DNA from 2 places in the Microbacterium sp. A94 genome. Region 2 is predicted to be linked to the other one. Evidence: riboswitches for the same ligand, from Rfam matches in the RefSeq annotation. Region 2 holds a riboswitch; the other holds the start of a gene.
What was found. A riboswitch is a leader RNA that binds a small molecule or an ion and turns the genes downstream of it on or off. The one in region 2 is predicted to bind FMN.
Positions count from the first base shown of each region.

Region 1: it holds a riboswitch for FMN, as region 2 does, so the genes downstream of both, ribD (bifunctional diaminohydroxyphosphoribosylaminopyrimidine deaminase/5-amino-6-(5-phosphoribosylamino)uracil reductase RibD) here and pnuC (nicotinamide riboside transporter PnuC) in region 2, are expected to answer to the same signal.

Region 1 is NZ_JBPXMU010000001.1:1,171,180-1,176,326, forward strand. It holds gene ACSU1L_RS05800 (LacI family DNA-binding transcriptional regulator) at 1-727, shown strand, start outside; gene ACSU1L_RS05805 (Fpg/Nei family DNA glycosylase) at 765-1,628, shown strand; FMN riboswitch at 1,699-1,842, shown strand; gene ribD (bifunctional diaminohydroxyphosphoribosylaminopyrimidine deaminase/5-amino-6-(5-phosphoribosylamino)uracil reductase RibD) at 1,894-2,934, shown strand; gene ACSU1L_RS05815 (riboflavin synthase) at 2,934-3,566, shown strand; gene ribA (GTP cyclohydrolase II) at 3,563-4,837, shown strand; gene ribH (6,7-dimethyl-8-ribityllumazine synthase) at 4,834-5,147, shown strand, end outside.
Region 2 is NZ_JBPXMU010000002.1:438,785-443,931, reverse strand. It holds gene ACSU1L_RS08000 (hypothetical protein) at 1-236, shown strand, start outside; gene ACSU1L_RS07995 (PadR family transcriptional regulator) at 233-547, shown strand; gene zapE (cell division protein ZapE) at 606-1,607, opposite strand; gene ACSU1L_RS07985 (J domain-containing protein) at 1,604-2,527, opposite strand; gene pnuC (nicotinamide riboside transporter PnuC) at 2,527-3,243, opposite strand; FMN riboswitch at 3,317-3,445, opposite strand; gene ACSU1L_RS07975 (DUF222 domain-containing protein) at 3,488-5,122, opposite strand.

The sequences.
Region 1 (5,147 bases), on a different contig from region 2:
CGCGACACAGACCGGCGGCATCCGCGAGAACGAGCGGCGCGTCCTGCGCGATCTCAGCTCCCATATCGTCGACGGACTGGTGTTCTCACCGATGTCGATGGAGAAGGAAGAGCTCTACCGCACTCCCCCGAATGTGCCCACCGTGCTCATCGGCGAGCAGATCTCCAGCTCGCGCTACACGAACATCGCGATCGACAACGTCGCAGCGACGGCAGACATCACCCGGCACCTGCTGGAGCGTGGACACCGCCGCATCGCCACGCTGGGTGCGTATCACTCCGAGCTCTATCGCAGCTCCCGGCTGCGATTGAGCGGCTATCGCCAGGCTCTCGACGAGGCGGGCATCCCCTTCGACCCGGAACTCGTGCTCTACACCGATCGCTTCGGTCGACAGGCGGGGCTGGAGGGCATCACGCAGGCGTGGCAGGCGGGCACCCGCTTCGACGCCCTCGTCTGCTTCACCGACATGCTGGCGTTCGGCGCCATCCGCGCCTTCGCGAACATGGGCGTACGTGTGCCGGAAGACGTCGCGATCACCTCGATCGACGATGTGCAGGAGGCCGAATTCTCGGTGCCATCGCTGACCACGATCGCCCCGGACAAGCAGGCCATCGCCGATCGGGCCGTCGATTCCCTGCTCGCGCTTCTCGATGATGACACTCTCGAGCCGACCAACGTCGACATCGGCTACGAACTGATCGTGCGGGAGAGTTCCGGCCGCGGCTGACCTTTCGAGCGTCGGATACCGATGGCAGGATGATGCCATGCCGGAGATGCCGGAAGTCCACGGGCTCGTCACCTTCCTCGGCGAGCGCACCGTCGGACGGGCGATCACGCGCACGAGCGTCGGAGAGATCGCAGCTCTCAAAACGTATGATCCGCCGAATACCGCTCTGGAGGGAGCAGCAGTCACCGCCGCCACGCGGTACGGCAAGTTCGTCGTGCTCTCCTGCGGTGAGGATCTGCATCTGGTCTTCCACCTCGCCAAAGCTGGTTGGCTGCGCTGGTACGAGAAGCTGCCATCAACAGTGATCAGACCCGGAAGATCTCCGATTGCGCTGCGTGTCGCCCTCGACGATGGCAGTGGGTTCGATCTCACCGAGGCGGGCACGAAGAAGTCACTCGCTGTCTCCGTGGTGCGAGATCCCGCAGACGTTCCCGGCATTGCTCGGCTCGGGCCGGATCCGCTGAGGGAATCGTTCACCCGAGACACCTTCGCCACACTGATTGCGGGGCGCCGCACGCAGATCAAAGGACTGCTGCGCGATCAATCGGTGATCGCGGGCATCGGAAACGCCTATTCCGACGAAATTCTGCACGCCGCGCGCATGTCGCCGTACGCGATCGCCGCAACACTGGCCGATGACGAGATCGATCGTCTGTTCCGTGCGATGCAGACGACGCTGACGGCTGCTGTCGCCGCAGCATCCGGAAAACCACCGGCCGACCTCAAGGACGCCAAACGCGCGGGGTTCCGGGTGCACGCGCGCCGCGGTGAGGCGTGTCCGGTCTGCGGCGATGAGGTGCGCAGTGTGTTCTTCGCCGAGCGTTCGCTGGAGTACTGCCCCACCTGCCAGACCGGGGGCAAGATCCTCGCGGACCGCAGGCTGTCACGGCTACTCAAGTGACATAGGCGCAAATCCTCTCTGCCCGACGCGGAATGAAATGTGCGTCCACGCGTTGAGTACACTGAGCATCAACGTGCTCCGGGGTCGGTGTGAATCCGAACCGGCGGTGACAGTCCGCGAGTGTCTGAGATATTCAGATGCCGATCCGGTGGAATTCCGGGACCGACGGTGATGTGAGAGAGATCTCGCTAGTCCGGAAGGGAGGCAGCACGATGCGCGAGAGCGCGCCGTCTATCATCCCCGGAGGAAAACCGAAGGACGACGGATGGCAGTGAACGACGCAGAGCGCCGCGCGATGACGCGTGCGCTCGAGCTCGCCGCCCTCGGCCCCCGCGGGATCAACCCGCAGGTCGGAGCCGTGATCCTGTCCCCCGCCGGCGACATCATCGCTGAAGGCCGGCACCGTGGTGCCGGCACTCCGCACGCCGAAGTCGACGCGCTGTCGCAGTTGCCGCCCGGTGCGGCTCGCGGCGCAACCGCCGTCGTCACCCTCGAGCCCTGCAACCACACCGGCCGTACCGGCCCCTGCGCCCTGGCGCTCATCGAAGCAGGGATCAGCCGCGTCGTCTACGCGCTGGATGATCCCGGTGCCACATCCGGTGGCGGCGCCGACAGGTTGCGCGATGCCGGTGTGGATGTTGATTCCGGCGAACAGAGAGACGCCGCCCGCGCGGTGATCTCCGATTGGTTGACCGCTCAGCGTGCGGGCCGCCCGCACATCACCGTGAAATGGGCGCAGAGCCTCGACGGACGCGCGGCTGCGACCGATGGCACCAGTCAGTGGATCACCGGCCCGGATGCACGCGCCGATGTGCACCGCCGCCGGGCCGAGGCCGACGCGATCGTGGTCGGCACCGGCACCGTGCTCGCCGATGATCCGGCCCTCACCGCACGTGACGGCGACACCCTGTACGCGCATCAGCCGATCCCCGTCGTCATCGGGTCCCGCGCGACACCACCGGATGCTGCCGTACACCGCCACCCGCACGATCCACTCTTCTTCAGCACCCGCGATCTGCATGTCGTGGTCCGCGACCTGCATGCTCGCGGCATCCAGAGCGTGTTCATCGAGGGCGGCCCGACGCTGGCCAGCGCGTTCATCGCCGCTGGCCTCGCTGATCGTGTGCTCGCCTACATCGCCCCGGTCCTGCTGGGCGGCGATCGCCTGGCGCTGACTGACATCGGCGTGCCGACGATCGATGCCGCCCGCCGTCTGACGATCGACGAGTGGGTGCCGCTAGGCGCCGATCTCCTCGCGATCGCGCACCCGACCGCCCCAGAACCGCAGAGCAAGGGAGTCCGCTGATGTTCACCGGAATCATCGAAGAGATCGGCGAGATCACTGCCATCGCCCCGTCTGGTGACGGCTGGCGGTTGACAGTGCGAGCGCCGCGCGCTGTTCAGGATGCTGTGCACGGCGAGTCGATCGCGGTCTCCGGCGTCTGCCTCACCGTGGTCGAGTCGACCTCGGACTCCTTCGCCGCGGATGTGATGAAGCAGACGCTCGACGTATCGGCGCTTGCCACAGCATCCGTCGGCACCAGCGTCAACGTTGAAAAGGCGATGCCCGTCGGTGCACGTCTCGGCGGCCATATCGTCCAGGGGCATATCGACGGCACGGGCGAAGTTCTGGAGGTGCGTCCTGGCGTCGAATGGAGCGTTCTGCGCGTCTCGCTGCCGGCCGAGCTTGCGCCGCTAGTCGTCGACAAGGGTTCGATCTCGGTGGATGGCACATCCCTCACGGTGAGTGCGGTGTCAGACCCTTCACTGACCGCGTCGCACTGGTTCGAAATCTCGCTCATCCCGGAAACCCTCACCGCCACCACGCTCGGAACCCGCGCCGTCGGCGACCGCGTCAATCTCGAAACTGACATCCTCGCCCGCCATGTTGAACGCCTCCTCGCGTTCCGGGCTGTCTCGGAAGGAGGCTCGCGATGAGCCTTGCCACCATCGAAGAAGCTCTCACGTCTCTGCGCGCGGGGCGTCCCGTCATCGTCGCCGACGACGAGAACCGTGAGAACGAGGGTGACGTCATCCTCTCCGCAGAGCTCGCCACCCCCGAGTGGGTCGCCTGGACAGTGCGCTGGTCATCCGGTTTCATCTGCGCACCCATGCCCGCAGATCTCGCCGACACCCTCAACCTGCCTCCCATGGTCGAAGCCAATGAGGATGCCCGCTCCACCGCATACACGGTCAGCGTGGATGCCGCAGAAGGCGTGACGACCGGCATCAGCGCCTCCGACCGCGCACACACCCTCAACGTGCTGGCGAACCCGCAGTCGACAGCGACGAGCGTCATCCGCCCAGGACATGTGCTGCCGCTGCGCGCTGTCGACGGCGGCGTACGTGAACGCGGTGGCCACACGGAAGCCGCGGTCGATCTGATGCGACTGGCAGGCCTGGAGCCCGTCGGCGCGATCGCCGAGGTCGTCGACGAAGACGGCAGCATGATGCGTCTTCCTGGCCTCAAGGAACTCGGCAAGCAGTACGAGATCCCGGTGATCACGATCGAACAGCTCATCGCCTACCTGAATGAGACCGACCCGCTGGACGCGCCAGTGACGTCATCGCACGCAGGTCGGCGCCGAGTGAGTCTGCGAGCGGATGCCACGGTGCCCACCTCGCACGGCACATTCCGTTTTCTCGCCTACAAGGATCGCGTCACCGGCACGGACCACATCGCCGTCGTTTCGGGCGAACTTGATGAGACTGCGCTCGTGCGCGTGCACTCCGAATGTCTGACCGGCGAGGCGTTCGGGTCACTGAAGTGCGAGTGCGGTCCGCAGCTGGACGCGTCGCTTGAGGCAATCGAACGCCAGGGCGGCGTCGTCATCTACATGCGCGGGCACGAGGGACGCGGCATCGGGCTGATCAACAAGCTGCGGGCATACAGCCTGCAAGAGGAGGGGCTCGACACGGTCGACGCGAACCTCGCTCTGGGCCTTCCGGCAGATGCCCGCGAGTACGCCTCAGCGGCCGGCATCCTCAGCGATCTCGGCGTCTCGAAGGTGCGCCTGCTGACGAACAACACCGACAAGGTCACCAAGCTGCGCGAGCTCGGCCTCGATGTCATCGAACAGGTTCCGCTGATCGTTGGCGTCGGCGTCAACAACCATCAGTACCTCGAAACCAAGCGCGATCGCATGGGTCATATCCTCGGCGCAGCCGAGCTGGCCGAAGCCCTTGCCCAGGGAAAGGACAACGTATGAGCGGCGCAGGAGCCCCTTCGACAGGAACCGAGAAGATCGACGGCGCCGGACTCCGCGTCGTCGTGATCGCCGGCACCTGGCACGACACCATCACGGACGGTCTGATCGCCGGATCCGAGCGGGTGCTCACGGCATCCGGTGCCTCCTATGAGGTCGTACGCGTGCCCGGATCGTTCGAGCTCGCGGTCGCAGCGCAGGCTGCGTTCGCCGGCGGTGCGGATGCTGTGGTCGCTCTCGGTGTCATCATCCGAGGCGGCACACCGCACTTCGAATACGTGTCTGCTGCGACGACCGATGGGCTCACCCGGGT
Region 2 (5,147 bases):
GCCATCCGGTCGCGTTCGCGCGGTCTCTGGCCGCTGAGGACAACAGCGCAGCAGTACGCCGCTGGCGCTGGAGCACTTCCTTCGGCGTCGGGGTCCCGCTGATGCTGTGTGTCCTGATTTCGTTCACCGGGTCCTTCGGTGCGTGGAAGGAGCCCGCCATGCTCTTTCTCTTCATCAGCAGCGTTGTCACCGGTTACATGAACTGGCGGCATCGACCGAGAGGACAGGCGCAGTGAGCCTCGCATCCTGGCAGCGAGCGTCATTGCCGATGTTGATCCTCAGCGTGCTGGCGGCGCAGCCCCGACATGGGTACGGCATCTCGCAGGCGCTCGTCGAGGGGGGCCTCCAGCCGATCAAGGGTGCCCAGCTGTATCCGACTCTCGTGAAGATGGAAGCGGATGGTGCGATCTCCGCCGTGTGGGAGCCAGCCGCTTCGGGCCCTGCTCGCAAGGTCTACTCGGTCACCGATCTCGGACAGGAGAACCTCGCGGCCTTGCGCGCCGAGTGGGAGGTGTTCCTCGCAGCGTCTCGAGCGCTCGGCGTCTGAGCGGTGCACGTCCGGCCGTGTGCGCGTCAGGCCGTATGCGGGTCAGGCCGTATGCGGGTCAGGCCATTCGTCTGTCGGCGGTTTGCCGCAGCAACTGCATTCGGCTGACCATGCGAAAGGCGTCGGGCCGAGCGGTCGCTGCGGCGAGGAACTCGGGCAGCGTGTGCGTCGAGACGAAGGTCGTCGCAACGCCGAGGTCAGCGATCACGTCGACGGCGTTGATGAAGCGCTGCTGCGCTTCGCGGTCGACGACATCGAAGGCGGGCACGTCGGTCACCACCCAACGCGGATGGATGCGCGCCCACTCCAGATACTCGATTGTCGAGGTCGGCGTCTCGCAGAGCTGATGGAACGAGATCCACAGCTCGTCTTCGCGGATCGCGAGCACCGGAAACTCGCGGCCCCGCACAGGCGAGAAAGTCGCCTCATCTTCGGCTGGCGCAGGTTCTGGGACGGTGTGCGTCCACGTGCCGGCGGCGAAACCGCTCGAATGATCTTGAGGGGTGGCGCGGTAGTCGGTCGGACCAGCGAGCTCGAACGTCTGCATATTCTCGGTGATGAGCGCGATTCCCGGTTCGAACATGTGGTGCCAGACAGGGTTCGGCAGCAGGTCTTCGGGTGCATAGTTCGACGTGGCGAACACGATCAGATCCTGCCGGAAGACGTGCTCCAGCAGCCGGGTGAGCAGCCGGGCGTCCCCGGAATCGTGCACGTGGAATTCGTCGAAGAACAGCACGCGGGAATCGCCCACGACATCGTCGATCGCGCGCTCGACGGCATCCTGCTCGTCGCGCCGGCGATGGATGCTGCGGTGCAGAGCATCCAAAAATCCGTGGAAGTGCACGCGGGTCTTACGCGGCGTCGGCAACGCGTCGAAGTAGGCGTTCGCGATCCACGACTTCCCGCGTCCGGCTGGCCCGTGGATGAACAGGCTGCCATCCGCGCGGGTGACGCGTGCGAGCTCAGCGATCAGCTCGCGCTGCGTATCATCGAGCGCGAACCCGGCGGATGCTGCCTTCGCCTCGATCGTGGCGAGAACCCGGGAGGATGTGACCCTCACACGAACCGCACGGTCTGCTGCAGTCGGGTGCGCACATCGAACAGTTCGTTGCCGCCGATGTCGCGCGCACCCGGCACGCCGCGGCGGAGTACGGTCGCCAGCGCGCTGCGCCGCACGACGACCACCGGGATGCCACGCACCTTGCCGAGCTCGTTGATCGCCTGATCGAGATCGTCATCCGGCAGCACCACGATCGCCCCGCCGAAGCGCACGCGCGCGGCCTTGGCGATCACGCGCATGCGGGCGAGCAGGGTCGCCACTGGCGCCCGACCGTCCACGCCGCGTCCGATGATCTCGCCACGACGGAACCGCACGACCTCGCTGAAGTCCTCAGACAGGATGCCGTAGAGCCCGGACGGGCTGAGCACGACGTGGTCGAGCTTGGCATCGGCATCCGCCCCCGCTTGAACGTCGTGCCACACGGTGAATCCCATGCCGAGATCCGAGACGGTGCGCGCTGTCGCTTCCTCGGCGAGGGCGTCGGCGAGCAGCCGCCGCACCTCGCGCGGTGCGGATCGCACCAGTGCCGGGTCATAGGGGTCGGGCACGTCGACGCCGTGGCCAGCCCACTCGCGGATCAGTCGCAGGTAGCGCTCGCGTCGCCAGCCTCCCGGATGCCCGTACGAGCGAGCGCGCGGACGCGTGTCGGTCTGCGGGCGGGGCGGCTGCCAGCCGTCCCAGCCCGGTTCATCGGATGCTGCCGAGAAACCGTGCCCGCGGTCATATGCGGCACGGCCCTCGGGGGTGCCGATGAGATCCCAGGCGCGCTGCACCTGGATGAAGTCGGCGGCATCACCGCCGGTGTCTGGGTGCGTCTGACGCAGCCTCAGCCGGTACGCGCGACGCAGCTCATCGTCTGTCGCCGTCGGGTCGACGCCGAGAACCTCGTAGGCAGACGCGGAAAGGGGGCTGTCGAACATCAGTCCCTATTGTCCTCCACTTCGACCACGCGGGGATCCGGCATGATCGTGTCGATCTTCGGTTTGGCGTTCGTGTGCGCCCGCCACCAGACGACGAAGCCGACCGCGGTGAAGACGCCGTAGAAGACGTACATGAACCCGGTGGCGTAGTAACCGGCGCTGAACAGCAGGGGTACGCCGACGATGTCGACCGCCACCCAGATGAGCCAGAACTCCGTCCATCCCTTGGCCATGCCGTACGTCGCCAGGAGTGAACCGACAAAGGTCCAGGCATCCGCCCACACCGGTTCGTATGATCCGAGCACGCGGAACAGCGGCGTGAGGGCGAGGGTACCGAGCACCATGACGAGGACGAGACCGATGCGCGCACCGCTCGGCGCCCAGCGCGGGGTCACCTGACCGTTGTCGGCTCTCGCCTGGCGCCAGCGGATCCAGCCGTAGATCGCGACCGCGATGAACATGACCTGGCGTCCGGCCTGACCGAGCAGATTCGGCAGGGAGTGTTCGGGGCTGAGGATCGACCCGAGGAACACTGTCAGAAGCAGCAGGTTTCCGACGATGCCGACGGGCCAAGCCCAGATTCTGCGGCGCATGCCGCCGAGCGCGCTTGCGAGACCGAAGATGTTGCCGACGACTTCGCGGATCAGCAGCGTTTGCCCGCCGGGCAGCATCCACTGGGAGTTGAAGGCGTCAACGAGCCAGCGCAGAAGTTCCACGGTCATCCTCTCGGCGTCGGTGCTGCCGAGGGTGATGAGGGTCGATCTTTCGCGTCACCGCGAAATGTCGACCATCGTGCTTCTCCCATCCAGACTGTGACTGTCGGTACCGGAATTTCACCGGTTCAACCTCGGCCCCGGAGGGCTTCGGGTCGCGGACTATGACCGCCGGTTCGGAATTACACCGACCCCGGAGCACGTGTGTGTTCACTCGGAACAATACCCTGATGGGGCGTGTGAGCACTCACCAGGTGGCCCACGCGGCGACGCGCTCGGTGTCGAGGGCTTCGTCGACGGCTCGATAGTCCAGGTGGGGCGATCGCCATTTTCCGTAGGGATCCCACCAGGTGGGACCGCGGACTTCGGGCACCCCATTGCGCATGCGAACCTGCCAGATTTGCTCATCCAGGGTGCGGTGGTGATGCCAGCACAGGGGGACCCCGTTGCTTGTGTGGGTCGGCCCGCCGCGGGCGTGTTCGATCACATGATGGATCTCGCACCATTCCGCACGGATGTCACACCCGGGAATGAGGCATTTTCGGTCGCGGAGCACGATTGCCTGGCGTTGACGGCCAGTGAAAATGCGCGCACTGGTGCTGATCGCGACGATCGCGCCATGCTCGTCGAAGAGCACTCGTTCGACCCCGCCTGCACATGCCGCATGGTCGGCGGCGCCGAGGGGGACGTCGTATCCGGCGCCCTCCACGGTGGCTCGCCCGGTGCGGTTGGCGAAGTCTTCGTCGCGTACGGACACGACGAGGGTGGGCGCAGCGCCGCCGAGTGTGGGCATGCCTCCGGATGCTGCGGTGACCATCACGATGCTCGCGAACGCGTCGTGCCGCTTCTGCGCATGCGTGCGCAGATCGGCCGCCTCTGGTGGAGGCGATGCGGCTTTGTGAGCCGGGAGACCATCGGCGCGGTCGAAGAGACCCGCATCATCATCGGCGGCCGCGGCAGCAGGCGTGGTGCTGTACTCAGCGCCGGCGTCATTGCTGCCCTCGTCATCACTCACGTCGTCGTCGGAGGGGCGGAATCGCACGCGGCCTCCAGCGCGAGCCTCGTCATCCGCTTTCGGGTTCATCAGGCTGTCGACCAGCTTCTCCAGCTGTGCGGCGACCTCCGGGAGCAGCTCGCCGCGCACAGGCACGGATCCGTCCCGCAGGCGTCCGATCGTGAAGTAGCGGCGTCGCTTGCCCGCACGGTCTTTCGGCTCGGCGCCGTCCGGGTCGAGGCGGGCGATGATGTGCGCAGTGAGTCCGGCCAACTCATCGGTCGTCGGCGGCGGTGCGCTCTCGCCACCGTCACCGCGCGCGGCACTGTCCGCGCCACCGTCCGCGTCATCACCACCATCGCCGTCCAGCGGGAGCCCAGTCGCGAACCGCGCAAGCACCGCATCTGCGGCCAAGCGATCGGCGAGCCCGATCCGCGCGGCTTTTTGCAGTGGCACCGTGCAGGCCAAGAACCCGCTCACTGACATCGCCCCATCAGCCAGCGCTGCGGCCAGCTGGGGAAACCGCCCCGGCAGCAGCCCGCCCGATGTGATGTCGAACTCCCGGTGCACGGCAGTGGCCGCGGTGACGTACCGGCGGGCTGCATACCCGTCGACAAGAAGCGTTCGCCGCAACACCTCGGCAGCATCCCGGCATCCGAGCTGTGTGCTCAGCCGTGCCGCACGTTCACACTGATCCCGCTCAACCACACGATTTGTGGCCTCGACGATCGCCCCATCCAACCGGCGTTGGATACGCCCCATAGCCTGCACGACGTCGAGAAGCTCACCATCGTCGACGAGCCGTACCCCGCCACGCGCCGCAGAATCCGTCATCGCGTCGGCCAGCTGCCGGTCGATGCGCTCCAACTGCTCTGCGAGGGATGTCATACTCCTATTGAACAGGGGGCCACCG